DNA from 2 places in the Amycolatopsis alba DSM 44262 genome. Region 1 is predicted to be linked to the other one. Evidence: riboswitches for the same ligand, from Rfam matches in the RefSeq annotation. Region 1 holds a riboswitch; the other holds the start of a gene.
What was found. Region 1 has a riboswitch for S-adenosylmethionine ahead of thrC (threonine synthase). Riboswitches for the same ligand answer to the same signal wherever they lie in the genome.
Positions count from the first base shown of each region.

Region 2: another riboswitch for S-adenosylmethionine. It lies ahead of AMYAL_RS0105275 (aminotransferase class V-fold PLP-dependent enzyme); the one in region 1 lies ahead of thrC (threonine synthase).

Region 1 is NZ_KB913032.1:234,469-242,165, reverse strand. Features, by position in the region: gene AMYAL_RS0101040 (ComEA family DNA-binding protein) at 85-807, shown strand; gene AMYAL_RS0101035 (ComEC/Rec2 family competence protein) at 804-3,209, shown strand; gene thrC (threonine synthase) at 3,227-4,492, opposite strand; SAM riboswitch class I at 4,505-4,637, opposite strand; gene holA (DNA polymerase III subunit delta) at 4,773-5,756, shown strand; gene rpsT (30S ribosomal protein S20) at 5,809-6,069, opposite strand; gene AMYAL_RS0101015 (EamA family transporter) at 6,403-7,308, shown strand; gene AMYAL_RS0101010 (VOC family protein) at 7,333-7,697, shown strand, end outside.
Region 2 is NZ_KB913032.1:1,154,417-1,162,113, reverse strand. Features, by position in the region: gene ileS (isoleucine--tRNA ligase) at 1-624, shown strand, start outside; gene AMYAL_RS0105295 (penicillin-binding transpeptidase domain-containing protein) at 770-2,374, shown strand; gene AMYAL_RS0105290 (ArsR/SmtB family transcription factor) at 2,418-3,101, shown strand; gene AMYAL_RS0105285 (potassium/proton antiporter) at 3,213-4,691, shown strand; gene AMYAL_RS0105280 (M23 family metallopeptidase) at 4,823-5,506, shown strand; SAM riboswitch class IV at 5,635-5,749, shown strand; gene AMYAL_RS0105275 (aminotransferase class V-fold PLP-dependent enzyme) at 5,782-7,146, shown strand; gene AMYAL_RS0105270 (hypothetical protein) at 7,166-7,697, shown strand, end outside.

The sequences.
Region 1 (7,697 bases):
CGAGTTGTCCACAACACCCCACTTGTCCACAGCCTCGGAATTCACCACTCCCGCCCGCCATCCCCGCTCCGTAGCGTCGTTCACGTGTTCGACCAAACCGCCCGTCCATCGGGTCCCTCCGTCAACGCCAGGCTGGCGTGGCTGGCCGCGCAGCTGTCGCCACCCACCCAGGGCCCGCCCGTGGGCAGGCTCGTACGCCGCTGGGTGCCCGCCCGGTTCACGGCGGACGGGGTCCCGGTGAACAGGCGGTGGTTCGTCGTGGTGGCCGTGCTGATCGCGGCGGCCGTGATCGTGACCGGCGCGATCGCTTTGTTCGGACACCGGCCAGGGGCGGAGACCCCGCCGCCCTTGCCGTCGGCGAAGGCCGCCGGAGACGTCCCCGCCGCGGCGGCCAAGGCGCCTCTGGTGATCAGCGTCGTCGGCAGGGTGCTCAAACCCGGCCTGGTCACGATCCCTCCGGGCGCACGGGTCGCCGATGCCCTCACGGCGGCCGGTGGGGCACCGCCCGGAACGGATCTGACCGGGCTGAACCTGGCCCGGCGGCTCACCGACGGCGAGCAGGTGGCCGTGGGTGTTCCTGGTCCGGCCGCGGCCGGACCAGGAACACCGCCGGGGAAGCTCGACCTGAACACGGCCACGGCCGAACAACTCGACACTCTGCCAGGGGTCGGCGAAGTGATGGCCAAACGCATCGTCGACTGGCGGTCCGGGCACGGCGGGTTCACCACGGTCGAGCAACTCCGTGACGTAGAAGGGATCGGCGAATCCAAATTCAAGAAGGTCCGGGAAATGGTGTCCGTCGGATGAACCCGTCCGCCGATCCGTCCGAAGTGGACACCACGTCGTGGCGAGGGCAGGACCTGCGGCTGATACCGGCCGCGGCGACGGCCTGGCTCGGCACTCTTTCCGGGCTGCTCGTCGGCTGGTGGATCGCGATGCTCTGCGGTGCGGCCGCCGTGGTGCTCGCGATCATCACCGGTGTCCGCGCCCGCCGGACGGCGTCCCGGTGGGTGACGGGCCTGGGCGCGCTCGCGATCCTCGGTGTGCTCACCGCCGGTCCGGTGGCGCTGAGGATCCGGGCCGCCGAACACGACGACCTCCGTGCCGCCGCCGCACGGGGGAGCGAAGTCACCACGAGGGCGGTGGTCACCGAGCGGCCACGTCCGGTCCGCGGCGCCGGATACGCCGATCGCCGGGCGGGCATCCGCCTGGTGGTCATCGCCGCGACGGTGGACACCGCGGAGACGGATGAGCGGGTGGTTGATTCGGACGGCCGGATCCTCCTGCTCGCTCCCGCCGAAGGGTGGACGGACCTGCTGCCTGGGCAGCAGGTCACCGCCTCCGGACGGCTGGCACCGGCGAAGGGGGGCGAACTGACGGTCGCGGTCCTCTCGGTGCGAGGTCCGCCGTCTGTCCTCGCACCGGCGCCCTGGTGGCAGCGAGCCGCGGAATCGCTGCGCACCGGGCTCCGGGGCCTGTGCTCCGTCCTCCCGGAGGAGCAGGCCGGTCTTGTGCCCGGACTGGTCGTGGGGGACACGAGCACGCTGTCCCCGAGGGTCGAGCACGAGTTCACGGACTCCGGCATGTCCCACCTGATGGCCGTGAGCGGTGGGAACGTGGCGATCGTCTGCGGCTCGATCCTTCTCCTGTTGAAAGCGCTCCGGGTCGGGCCGCGGACGTCCGCCGCCGCGGCCGCCGCGGGGCTCGCCGGGTTCGTGGTCCTCGCCGGACCCGCGCCCAGCGTGCTCCGCGCCGGGGTGATGGGGGCGGTCGGGCTGCTGGCGCTGGCCATGGGACGCCGGGGTTCGGCGCTGCCGGCGCTGGCGTTCGCGGTGTCGGGGCTCGTCGTGGTAGATCCCGCGATGGCCGCCGACTTCGGGTTCGCCCTTTCGGTGCTGGCCACGGCAGGGCTCGTGCTGCTGGCGCCGCGGTGGGCAGAGTGGCTGGTCGGACGCGGAGTTCCGGCCGGCTACGCCGAGGGGCTGGCCATCCCGCTGGCCGCGTTCGTGATGACGGCACCGATCATCGCAGGCATGGCGGGATCGATCAGTCTCGTCTCGGTGGTGACCAACGTGCTCGCCGCGCCGGTGGTCGCCCCGGCCACCGTGTTCGGTGTCCTCGCGACCGTCGTCGGGCCCTGGTGGCCGTCGGCGGGCAGGCTGCTGGTCCGCCTGACCGAACCCGAGGCGAGCTGGCTCATCACCGTGGCCCGCCACGGCGCCCGTGCGCCGGGAGCGGTCGTGGACTGGCCGGGTGGCTGGTGGGGCGGGCTTCTGGCGGCCGGCCTGCTCGTGGTGCTGCTCGTCGCCATCCGGCTGCGGCACGCCAGGATCCTGCTGGCTGTTGCGCTGGCTGGCGGGCTGCTCGTTTTCGTGCCGGTCCGCGTGCTGGCTCCGGCATGGCCACCGGCGTCGTGGAGTGCCGTCGCCTGCGACGTCGGACAGGGCGATGCCGTCGTTCTCGCGACGGGCGAGCCGGGAAGGGCGGTCCTGGTCGACACCGGGCCGGAACCTGGGCCGGTCGACGAATGCCTGAGCAGGCTCGGCGTGGACCGGGTTCCGCTGATCGTGCTGAGTCATCTGCACGCCGACCACATCGGCGGTCTCGAATCCGTCTTCGAGGGCAGGTCGGTCGGGGCGGTCGCCGTCGGTCCGGGTCGTGCTCCCGCGTGGGCATGGCAGCAGATCGCGGACGAGACCGCACGTCGCGGGATTCCCTTGCTGGAACTGGGGATCGGGCAACGGCTGGACTGGCCGGGGCTGTCGCTGGATGTATTGGGGCCGCGTTATGTCACCCGGCGATCGGCCCGTGAACAGGACGGCACGGTGATCAACAACGGGTCCGTCGTCCTGCGCGCCGGAACCCCGGCGGGCCGGGTGCTGCTGACCGGCGATGTCGAACTCGCCGCGCAGGCCGACCTGATGGCCGAGGGCGCCGATCTGCGTGCCGAGATCTTGAAGGTCCCGCACCACGGAAGCCGCTACACCGCACCGGACTTCCTCAACGCCGTCGCGCCGCGGCTCGCGCTGGTGAGTGTCGGCGCCGGAAACACTTACGGCCATCCGAACAAGTCCACTTTGGACAATCTGACGGCGGTCGGTGCTTCCGTGGCCAGAACGGACACGGATGGCGACACCGCTGTCGTCGCCGACGCGCGAGGACTCTCCCTGGTGCGCCGGGGTGAGCCCCGCGGCCCGCCTCGTTCTTGAGGCGGGCCGGCGGGAACTCAGATGCCGAGAGCCTCGCGGACCGCGTCTGCCGAGGCGCTGACGGTGGCCTTCGGGCCGACCTTGTCCTCGACGGCGTCGAGGGTCTTGAGACCGTCGCCGGTGATCAGCAGGACGATCTCCTCGTCCGGGTTGAGTTTGCCTGCCTCGATGAGCTTCTTGGCCGTTGCGACGGTGACCCCGCCGGCGGTCTCGGTGAAGATGCCCTCGGTGCGGGCGAGCAGCCGGATGCCTTCGACGACCTCTTCGTCGGTGACGTCTTCGATCGCGCCGCCGGTGCGGTTGACCACGTCCAGGACGTAGGGGCCGTCCGCCGGGTTCCCGATCGCCAGCGACCGGGCGATCGTGTCCGGCTTGACCGGCTGGACGACGTCGTGGCCCGCGCGGAAGGCCGCCGAGACGGGGGAGCAGCCCGTGGCCTGCGCGCCGAACACCTTGTACGGCGTCTCGTCGACGAGGCCGAGCTGTCCGAACTCGCGGAAACCCTTGTCCACCTTGGTGAGCTGGGAACCGGAGGCGATCGGCACCACGATCTGCGAGGGAAGCCGCCAGCCGAGCTGCTCGGCGACCTCGAAGGCCAGCGTCTTGGAGCCTTCCGAGTAGTAGGGCCGGACGTTCACGTTGACGAACGCCCAGCTCTCCTGCTCGGCGGCGAGCTGGGTGGCGAGCCGGTTCACGTCGTCGTAGTTGCCGTCGACCGCGATCAGGTCGCCGTCGTACACGGCGGTGGTGAGGATCTTGGCGCGCTCGAGGGTCTTCGGGATCAGCACGACCGACCGCCAGCCGGCGCGGGCCGCCGCGGCGGCGACGGCGTTGGCCAGGTTGCCGGTCGACGGACAGGCGAGCACGTCGAACCCGAACTCACGGGCGGCGGCCAGTGCGACGGCGACCACGCGGTCCTTGAACGAGTGAGTGGGGTTGCCGGTGTCGTCCTTGACCCAGACCTTCTTGACACCCAAGGCTTTCGCGAGCCTGTCGGCTTGGACGAGCCGGGTGGCGCCGGGTTCGGTGTTGGGGATTTCTTCGACGTTCGACGGAACGGGAAGGAGCTTCTTGTAGCGCCAGATGTTGTTCGGCCCGGATTCGATGTCCTCGCGACGCACGCGGCCGAAGTCGTAGGCGACCTCGAGCGGCGAGAAGTCCTCGGCGGAAACGAATTCGGGGGCGAGCGGCTGCCGGTGTCCCTCTTCCTTCGACACCAGTTCGACGGCCGGTCCGAGATCCGGGGTCTTGGTGGTGGAGGTCGTGCCGAGGGTTGCGGTCATCGCGAGGTCCTTTCCTCATCTGCCCCGCCATGGCGGGCCGGAATTGGCACCGTGTTCGTCAGCTATCCCGCGATCGCGGGATGACAGGCTGACGCCGGTTGCCGGGGCTTCATCGGGCCGTTCCCTCTGCCCCTCTGGATGAGCGGTATTCGATTGTCGGCACGCACATGATCGCGTCGCCTCGCCAACACCGTACGACATGAGGCTCAGGTGGGGCCACAGTGCCCGGAACACATCACCGGACAAAGCACACGAGAGGAGGAGTGGGAGGATCCTCTCCGTGACGACGCAAGCTTCCGCCCCATCGCCGCTGGTCCTGGTTCTCGGTGAGGAAGAGCTGCTGATCGAACGCGCGATCCGCAGCGCCTCGGACGCGGCCAAAGCGGCCGATCCGACGGCGGATCTGACCCGGATCCGGGTGTCGGACCTCACAGTCCCCGCACTCGCGGAGATGGTCAGCCCTTCACTGTTCGCCGAGGGCAGGGTGATCGTCCTCGAATCGGCGCACGACATCTCGCAGGAGCTCTCCGACGGGGTGATGGCCTACGTCAAGGCACCCGCCGAGGGCATCGTGCTCGTCGTCGTGCACAGCGGAGGCGGCCGGAGCAAGGCCGCGAAGGCGCTTCCCGCGGCCTTGAAGAAGGCAGGGGCGGAGGTCGTCGAGTGCCCGAAACTGACCAAACCCGCGGAGCGCGAATCCTTTGTCCGTAACGAGGTCCGCCGGGTCGGCGGGAAGATCGACGGTGCGGCCGTGCTCGCCCTGATCGACGCCGTCGGCTCGGATCTGCGCGAGCTTTCGTCGGCCGCGACCCAGCTCGTCGCGGACGCCGGTGGAACGGTCGACGAGCAGGCCGTCCGGCGCTACCACCGAGGCCGTGCGGACGTGAACGGGTTCGCCGTCGCCGAGAAAGCCGTCGCCGGCGACAAGACGGCGGCGCTGGAGTCGCTGCGCTGGGCGATGCAGCTGGGTGTTCCGCACGTGCTGGTCGCGGATGCCCTCGCCGACGCCGTCCGGACGATCGCGCGGGTGTCGGGAGCTGGTCGCGGGAACCCGAACCAGATGGCGGGCGAGCTGGGGATGCCGCCGTGGAAGGTCCGCAAGGCGCAAGGGCAGGCTCGTGGCTGGGGGCAGGACGGCCTCGCCACCGCGATGCGGATCGTCGCCCGGCTCAACGCCGAGGTCAAGGGTGCCGCGGCCAACCCGGAGTACGCGCTGGAGCGCGCTGTCCTGGAAGTCGTCGACGCCCACGGCACAAGTCGCTGAACACAGCGAAAGGCCCCGGTGACGCGAGTCACCGGGGCCCTTCGAAAGCCGATCAGAGAGAGTTCGCGCGCTTCGCCAGCGCGGACTTCTTGTTGGCGGCCTGGTTGGCGTGGAGAACGCCCTTGGTCACGGCCTTGTCCAGCTTCTTGGCCGCGTCCTTCTGCAGCTCGATGGCCTTGGCCTTGTCGCCGGCGTCGGCGGCCTCGCGGAACTTGCGGATCGCGGTCTTCACCGAGGACCGGATCGCCTGGTTGCGCTGACGCGCCTTCTCGTTGGTGGTGATGCGCTTGATCTGCGACTTGATGTTGGCCACGGGGGCGCTCCTCTTGAATCTCTCGGTGGTTTCACCGCCGCGCTGTGACCGGCCCTGCGCGCTCGTGAAAGCGGCGCGGGTTTCCTCCATGACGGAATGCCACACAGCGGTGAATGGCCAGCCTAACAGCCGCCCCGTGACGGATCGCGGCCGCCTCCGGGCGGGCGATTGAGGTACGGTGCAGATCGTAGTGCCTAGGGTTCCGCCACCTGCCCGTTCAGCGAACCACACAATCAGGGCAGGTGGGACAGGTCCGAGCGGCACCATCGGCGGCGCCGGAAGCGCCGCCGTTCATCTGACGGGACAAAAGCCTGGAGGACCGGTGTTTTCCGCATGCGCGGAAAACGTGAAAGGTCCGTCGTGAACGTCACCGCCCTGTCTTTCGTCATCGTCGCCGCCGTCATCCACGCGGGCTGGAACCTGGCCGCCAAGCGGATCCGCCGCGGCGGGGCCCGATTCGTCTGGGCCTACTACACCCTCTCCGCGGTCCTGCTCCTTCCCGTCATGGCGGTTTCGCTGGCCGTGGAGCCGCAACGTCCACAGTGGAGCTGGCTGTTCGCCGCCGCGGTCACGGCGGTGTTCCACGTCACTTACGGGGTCGTCCTCCAGCGGGGATACGCCGTCGGTGATCTGTCCGTCGTGTATCCCGTCGCTCGTGGGACCGGACCGCTGATCTCGGTGTTCGCGGCCGTCGTGCTGCTCGGCGAGCGGCCGGGGTTACTCGGCCTGGTGGGTGCGTTCCTCGTGGTCGCCGGAGTGCTGGTCATCGGCACCGGGCGGGCACCGGCGCAGGCTGACGCCGCTGACCATGCGGCACGACGCAAAGGCGTCGCGTACGGACTGCTGACCGGGCTCACGATCGCCGCCTACACCCTGTGGGACGCACATTCGGTCACCGGTCTCGGCGTCCCTCCGATCGTCTACTTCGGAACCGGCGCGATCGTGCAGAGCCTGCTCATGGCGCCTTACGCGCTGAAGGACCGTGAAGAGGTCTTGTGGCTCTGGCGTGAGCACAAGCGCGAAGTCCTCATCGTCGGCCTGCTCTCACCTGTCGCCTACCTGCTGGTCCTCTACGCGCTCCAGGTCGCCCCGGTGAGCCTCGTCGCACCTGCCAGGGAGCTGAGCATCGTCCTGGGCGGCCTGGCCGCCTGGCTGGTCCTGGGAGAGGCGAACGCCGTCCGCAGGCTGGTCGGGTCCGGTGTCGTGCTGGTAGGCATCACCGCGATTGCGATGGCTTGAACCCATCAGGTAGGGATGTGAGCCATGAACGTGCTGAGCAGCAGGGTGCTGATCCATCCGAAGGACCTCGACGTGTCGACGGCGTTCTATCGGGACACCCTGGGGCTCGCGATCGACAAGGAGTTCCCCGGCGGGACCGTGTTCTTCGCCGGGAACGGGTCGATCGAGATCGTCGGTACCGGGAAGACCGGCCCGACTCCCGACGTCGCCCTGTGGCTCCAGGTCCGGGACCTGCCCGCGGCGCTTGAGGAGCTCGCCGCGAAGGGCGTGGACCCGGTTCGCGGAGCGCGTCGTGAACCGTGGGGCCTGGACGAAGCGTGGATCGCCGATCCGGACGGCACCAGGATCGTGCTGGTCGAGGTGCCGCGTGAGCATCCGCTGCGTACCGA
Region 2 (7,697 bases), 920 kb from region 1:
CTGGCCAAGCTGGTCGTCGCCGCGCACGAGGCCGACTCGCTGCGCGAGTTCACCGACATCCTGCGCGACGAGGTCAACGTCAAGTCCGTCGAGCTGACCGCGGACGTCGCCGCCCACGGCGGTTTCGAGGTCGCGGTGAACGCCCGCGCCGCCGGGCCGCGGCTGGGCAAGGACGTCCAGACGGTGATCAAGGCCGTCAAGGCGGGCGAGTGGACGACGTCGGAGAGCGGCGCCGTCGTGGCCGCCGGGATCGAGCTCGTCGAAGGCGAGTACGACCGGCGTCTGGTCGCCAAGGGCGGTGGCGCGGCCGCGGAACTGCCCGGCGGTGCCGGACTGGTGCTGCTCGACACCGAGGTGACCGACGAGCTGGCGGCCGAGGGACTGGCTCGCGACCTGGTCCGGGTCGTGCAGCAGGCCCGCCGTGACGCCGGGCTGGACGTCGCCGACCGGATCGCGCTGACGGTCGACGCGCCGGAAGACGTGGTCACGGCCGCGAAGACGCACGAGGAGTTCATCGCTTCGGAGACGCTGGCGACTTCGGTGGCCTATGGCGACGTCGCCGACGGCTCGGCCGGGACGGTCGGGGAGGGCACCAAGGTGACCGTGGCGGTCGCCAAGGCCTGACCGCGGTCCCGGTCGCCGGGATCACGAAACGGATTCGGAACAGTCGCTTTCTCGCCCCCGTGCCGCCTTGCTGGTGAGCAATCGGCAGGCTGACGCACGGGGGCGCGCGCGAGGGGTGCGCGCCGTACTGGGGGAGAGCGAGTTCATGAGTCCTGCCCGGAAAAGAGGGATCCTGATCGGCGCCGCGCTGGCGGTCGTCGCCGTCGTGGTGGCCGCGGTGGTGCTGCTGGCCAGGGAGGATCGGGCGCCCGCGGCCTCCGGCGGACCGGGGGAGCCCACCGAGAGCGCGTACGGCAGCCCCGCCCAGGTCGCGGCCCGGTTCCTGCAGCGGTTCGACACCGGGGACCTGACCGGTGCGCCGGTCGACGACCCGGCGGCGGCCACCGCCGCCCTGTCCGCGACGCGCGGCGCGCTCGGCTCGGCGCCGGTCAAGACGACCTTGGGCGAGGTCCCGACCACGGCGGGGGACGCGACCACGACGTCGGCCACCTTCCACGCCGCGTGGAGCTTCCCCGGCAACAGCGTCTGGCGGTACGAAGGCAAGCTGGAACTGGTCCGCAACGCCGGGAAATGGGTGGTCCGCTGGGCGATGTCGGTGATCCACCCGAAGCTCGAAGGCGGTCAGCAGCTCTCCCTCGCCCGCGCCACGGCCAAGCCGGCCGTGGCCGACAGGGACGGAAAAGCCCTCGTCGGCGGTGACGCGGCCGGTGTCGCGCCGCTCCTGCAGGGTGCGCTGTCCAAGGTCGCGTCCGAGCAGAACGGCGGCACCGGGACCCCGGCCACGGTCACCGTTTCGCGGGTCGACGCGTCCGGCAAACCGGTCGAAACCCTCTTCGGGCAGGCCACCGAGACCGACAAGCCGCTGGTCTCGACGTTGAGCGTGGCATCGCAGACCGCCGCGCAGAAAGCCGTCGACGGTTTCAAGGGGTCGGCGATCATCGTCGCGATGAAGACCTCGGGCGAACTCCTGGCGGTCGCGCAGAACGGCGCGGCAGGCAACCAGCCGAAGGCACTCAGCGGCCTGTACTCGCCGGGCTCGGCCTTCAAGATCGCCACCGCGACCGCGGCGTTGCAGCAGGGCGGGGTCTCCGCCGACACGCCGGTGGCCTGCCCCGGCAGTGAGCAGATCGGGACACGCACGCTCAAGAACGAGAACGGGTTCGACCTGGGGACCGTTTCGCTGAAGACCGCGTTCGCCGCGTCGTGCAACACGACCTTCGGGCGGCTCGCCGGGCAGTTGCCCGCGGACGGCCTCGCGAAGGCGGCGACGCAGCTCGGCCTCAACGCGGACTTCGAGATCCCCGGTTTGGCCACTGAAACCGGGAAGGTGGAGCCGTCCAGCAGCGGCGACGAGAAGGTCGAGGCCGGCATCGGACAGGGAAGGGTACAGGTCAGCCCGCTGGGCGCGGCGCTGATGGCGGCCACGGTCGCCACCGGGAAGCCGGTGGTGCCGAAGCTGTGGCAGGGGCTGGAGACCAAGGTCAACGCCGGTTACCAGGCCCCGCCCGCCGGGGTGCTGAACCAGGTCCGGGCGATGATGCGCGAGGTCTGCACGACGGGGACCGCGAAGGCGCTGAAGAGCAGCGGCACCGTCTTCGGCAAGACAGGGACAGCGCAGTTCGGTTCGGGCGCCGACGCCAACGGCTGGTTCGTCGGCTATCGCGGGGACGTCGCTTTCGCCGTCCTGCTCGAAGGTTCCAACGACTCCGGACCCGCGGTCGGACTGGCGGCCAAGTTCCTGGCGGGCTGACGGTTCGGCCCTCGCCGAATCGTGGGTCTTCTACGGTGAACGCATGGAAACGATCGCCCTGGCCGAGGTCGCGGCCGTGCTCGCCGATCCGAGCCGAGCGTCGATGTGCCTCGCGCTGCTCGACGGACGTGCCTGGACGGTGACCGAGCTGGCCGGGGCGGCCAAGGTGGCGGCGTCGACGGCGAGCGAGCACGTGACGAAGCTGACCGAGGCCGGGTTCGTGGTCCGGGTCAAACAGGGGCGGCACAGTTACGTCCGGATCGCCGACCCCCGTGTGGCGGAGCTGATCGAGCATCTGGCGCAGCACGCCGAACACCGTCCGGTGAAGGGTTTGCGCTCGTCGGTGCGGGTGAAGCGGCTCGAGTTCGCCCGGACCTGCTACGACCACCTCGCCGGGACGGTCGCCGTTGCGCTGCGGGACGGGATGCTCTCTACCGGGCTGATCGCCGAGGCCGACGGCCTGGCCCTGACCGGCCGCGGCCGTGAGGTGTTCGGCGCTCTCGGCGTGGAGATCGCCGAGAGCCGCCGCCCGATGTTGCGCGACTGTCTCGATTGGACAGTGCGCCGTGATCATTTGGCGGGCCGCGTCCCCGCGGCGTTACTGTCTCACGGAGTGAGCGCCGGCTGGTTGTCCCGTGAGGGCAACCGCGCGGTGAAAGTCCTGCCCGCGGCCGAGAAACCGTTCGCGGACCTCGGTGTCGACCTGGCGGCCCTGCGCAGTCCGTAAAGGACAGTCTGTAACACAGGCTATCCGGACGGTTTTCGACCGGTACACGATCGAGTGACGATCACCGCCTCACTATTCTGGAGCCCTCACGGCGACCGGACGGGAGGCGACATGGAGCAGCTCCCGCTCGTCCTCGGCACCGGTGGTGCGGTCCTGCTCGTCGCGGTGATCGCCGTCCGGGTGTCGATCAAGGTCGGCCTTCCCTCGCTGCTGCTGTACTTGGGGATGGGGGTCCTGCTCGGCGAAGCCGGGTTCGGCATCCACTACGACAACCCCGAGCTCACCCAGTCCCTCGGCCTCGCCGCACTGGTGATGATCCTCTCCGAAGGTGGCCTCACCACCCGGTGGACGGCCGTGAAACCCTCGCTGGGCATCGGGATCGCACTGTCCACAGTGGCCGTGGCGGTGAGCATCGCGGTCACCGGCGCCGCCCTGCACTGGTTGCTGGACCTGGACTGGCGGATGGCGTTGCTCTGGGGCGCGGTGCTGGCCTCGACCGACGCCGCCGCGGTCTTCTCGGTGCTGAGATCGGCGGGTATCGGGAAACGGCTCGTCGGTGCGCTGGAGATCGAGTCGGGGATCAACGACGCCCCGGCCTACATCGCCGTCGTCGTGCTCGCCGAGGGCACGACGGTGGACTGGTCGCTGCCGCTGCTCGTGGTCTACGAACTCGCGGCCGGGCTGGTGATCGGCCTGGCGTTCGGCTGGATCGGGGCGCAGGCGCTGAGACGGGCCGCGCTCCCGGCGACCGGTCTGTACCCGCTGGCCACGATGGCGGTCTGCGTCGTGGCGTATTCGAGCGGGCAGCTCGCCCACGCGTCGGGCCTGCTCGCCACCTACGTCGCGGCACTGGTGCTGGGGAACTCGAAGCTGCCGCACCGGTCGGACACCCTGTCCTTCGCCGAAGGGCTCGGCTGGCTCGCGCAGATCGGGCTGTTCGTGCTGCTCGGCCTGTTCGCCTCGCCGGGCAGGATCTTCGAAAGCCTGGTCCAGGGCCTGGTCGCGGGCGCGGTGGTGCTGTTGCTCGCCCGGCCGCTCTCGGTGGTGCTGTCGGCGCTGCCGTTCAAGATCCCCTGGCGAGAACAGGTGTTCCTGTCCTGGGCCGGGTTGCGCGGGGCGGTCCCGATCGTGCTCGCGCTCATCCCGCTGTCGTCCGGGGTGCCCGGCGCCCAGGAGCTGGTCGACGCGGTGTTCGTGCTGGTCATCGTGCTGACGTTGCTCCAAGGGGCGACGCTGACGCCGCTCGCGAGGGTGCTCGGACTGGCTCAGCATTCCGAAGCGCACGAGATCGACGTCGACTCGGCGCCCCTCGACGAGATGGGCGCGGAACTCCTGCAGGTCCGCATCAACGCCGGATCGAAGATGCACGGCGTCTACCTGGCCGAACTGCGGCTGCCGGTGGGGGCGACGATCAGCCTCCTCGTCCGCGACGGCACCGGCTTCACGCCCAACAAGAACACCCGGCTCCAGGAACGCGACCAGTTACTCGTCGTGACCACCTCCGACGCCCGTGACACGGCCGAACGACGGCTCCGTGCCGTCGACCGCGCCGGACGCCTCGCCAGGTGGAAGGGCGAATCCGGCCAGTAGGTCACGAACCGGCACCAGCTGTTCGTCGGTTGATCTCAGAAAATTCTTCCCTTTTGTACTCCTTTTGGATTACTTTCCCGGCAATCGACTCCATCGAATGGGTGAGTGTCACGGGGTAAGGAGTACGCAAGGTGACGAAACTTCCTGCGCGGTTCGCCGGTCTGGGTGTGGCGGCCGCACTCGTCGGGGTGGTTCTCGCCGCACCGGCGGCGTCGGCGGCCGGCGCGTTCCCCGCGTTCGGGCTGCCCTTCGACGCGGGCCAGTCGGTCTACTCGGCGGGGATCCACTCGGACAACGGGAACTCCGGCGTGAAGAACGCCATCGACTTCAGCCCCGGCGACAAGACCGTCCGCGCTCCGCTGGCGGGCACGGTCCGGATCCAGCACTGCGACGGCGGCGACTGGGTGACCGTCGACCACGACGGCGGCTGGCGGACCGGCTACTACCACATGGAGCGCATTTCGGTCACCGACGGCCAGCAGGTCGCCCCCGGCGACGCTCTCGGCCGGACCGGCAACGCGCTGCCCTGCGGCGGCAGCAGCACCGGCGCCCACGTGCACTTCACCCTGTGGACCCTGCCCGCGGCCACCGCCAAGGGCGGCGACTCGCGCGACTTCGGCGTCGACGCGGGCAACTGGAACGGCCTGTCCTACGACGAGGTCTCGACGAAGGTCGCCGAGGCGCATGGCGAGGCTGTCGACGGCAAGACCTTCGGCGGCTGGCAGTTCACCGCGGGCACCGATCAGTACTCCGGTACCGCGACCGAGGTCTCTTCGCGTTCGATCGTCCCGTTGCCGGGCCGATTCCGCGTCTGACCTCCCGTTGCCTGGCGCGGCGCGGCGCCGGGCAACGGTTCTCCTCGGTTGCGCGATGCGTGACCGGCGTCTCAACATCCGGACAAGGGGTGGCTCGATCGCCGGTCCATCCGCTAACTTCGTTCGTAGGTCACGAGTGTCAGCGTCAAGCCCCGGCTAGCTGACCGGCAACCCTCCTTCCGCGGTGGGGTGCCCCGGGTGAGGACCTGGCCTGTCGCGCGGTGCGACGGGCAAGCGCGGGATCCTCGTCGGGTCCCCTGGCCCGGAGGATGACGATGACTCTCGCTCTCGAACGCACCAGCACCCCCGCCGCTGTCGCGGAAACCATTGTGTCGCAAGAAATTCCGACGGTGGCGTGCGCCGATCTGCGGGTTCCGCTGGTCACCGGCGGCGACATCGGCTACGCCAACCTCGATCACGCGGCGAGCGCTCCCTGTCTGGACAAGGTGCGCGACGCGGTCGACGAATTCCTGCCCTGGTACGCCAGCGTCCACCGCGGCGCCGGATTCGCCTCGCAGATCTCCACCAAGCTTTACGAGCGCACGCGCGGAATCCTGCGGGACTTCGTCGACGCGCGGTCGACCGACACCGTCGTGTTCACCCGCAACACCACCGATTCCTTCAACCTTCTCGCCCGCAGCCTGCCGAAGCACACGTCGGTCGTCGTGTTCGACACCGACCACCACGCCGCGCTGCTGCCGTGGAAGGGTCCGAACGTCCGCCGGATCCAGACCCCGCGCACCCGCCTCGCCGCGGTGTCCGCTGTGGACGAAGCACTCGCGGACTGCCCGCAGGGACCGCGGCTGGTCGTCATCACCGGCGCGTCCAACGTGACCGGGGAACTGTTGCCGGTCAAGGAGATCGCCGCCGTCGCCCGGCGGCACGGCGCCCGGATCGCGCTCGACGCGGCGCAGCTCGCACCGCACCGCAAGATCTCCGTGCGCAAACTGGACGTCGACTACGTCGCGATCTCGGGCCACAAGCTGTACGCGCCCTTCGGTGCCGGCGCGCTGATCGGCCGCGCCGACTGGCTGCGCGCCGCCCAGCCGTACCTCGCCGGTGGTGGCGCGACGAAGCTCGTCACCCGAGACTCCGAAGAGCTCGGCGTGGTCTGGAACGCCGGTGCCGAGCGGCACGAAGCCGGTTCCCCCAACACCGTCGGCGTCTACGCGCTCGGTGTCGCCTGCGAGACGCTGGCCGCGAACTGGGACGCGATCGTCGCCCACGAGGACGAACTCCTGGCGCGGCTGCGTCGCGGTCTCGCCGGTATCCCCGGATTCGCCGAGCTGCGGCTGTTCGACGCGCCGGTCGACCGGGTCGGCACGCTCAGCTTCGTCGTCGACGGCTTCGACCCCGGCTGGCTCGCCGCGGTGCTGTCCGCGGAGTACGGCATCGGCGTCCGGGACGGCGCGTTCTGCGCGCATGTCGCGACCAAACGGCTGATCTCCGCCGCCGGTTCGACAGGCCAGCAGGCCGTGCGGGTCAGCCTCGGCCTCGGCAGCACCACCGAACACGTGGACCGGGTCGTCCTGGCACTGCGCCAGATCGTCGCCCGCGGCGCGCGCTGGCAGTACGAAAAGCCGGAAGGCCGCTGGGTTCCGGAGAACGACCCGCGGGAGCTTCCCCCGTTCTGCGCCTGACCCACTACCCTCGTCCCGCATGGGGAATGAGCGACCGCGTTACTGGTTTCCGCTGGCACTACTGGGATTCGCCCAACTGGCGGTGGTGGCTTCATCCGTCGGCACGGGCCGGTACGAGGGCCGGGCCGGTTATGCGCCTTACGGGACCGGCGGGCTGTACGGCGTCGGCCCCGGCGTGGAGATGAGCCGGGAAAGCAACACCGCCATAGCCGTCGCGTTCGGCGACGTCGGCCGGATGGACGCCTGGTTCTTCGCCGTGTTCGTGATCTACGCCGGTACCGCGCTGTACTACACGCTGCGGATGAGGCGCGAGGGGAGAGTCGTGCCGTGGTGGGTGGTCCTCGTGACCGTCGTCGGCGGGCTGGCCATCATCGCGCTGGCGGATCTGAGTGGCCTGGCGAAGCTCGACATGCCCGGTGACGTGCGGACCGCGGTCCTCCTCACGGTGGGCCTTGCCCTGCTCGCCTGGCTGGAGAGCAGCGTGCTCGTGCTGGTCGTCACCGCGGCCTACGTGCTCTGCGCGGTCGTGCTCGCCCAAGGACAGCTCGCGT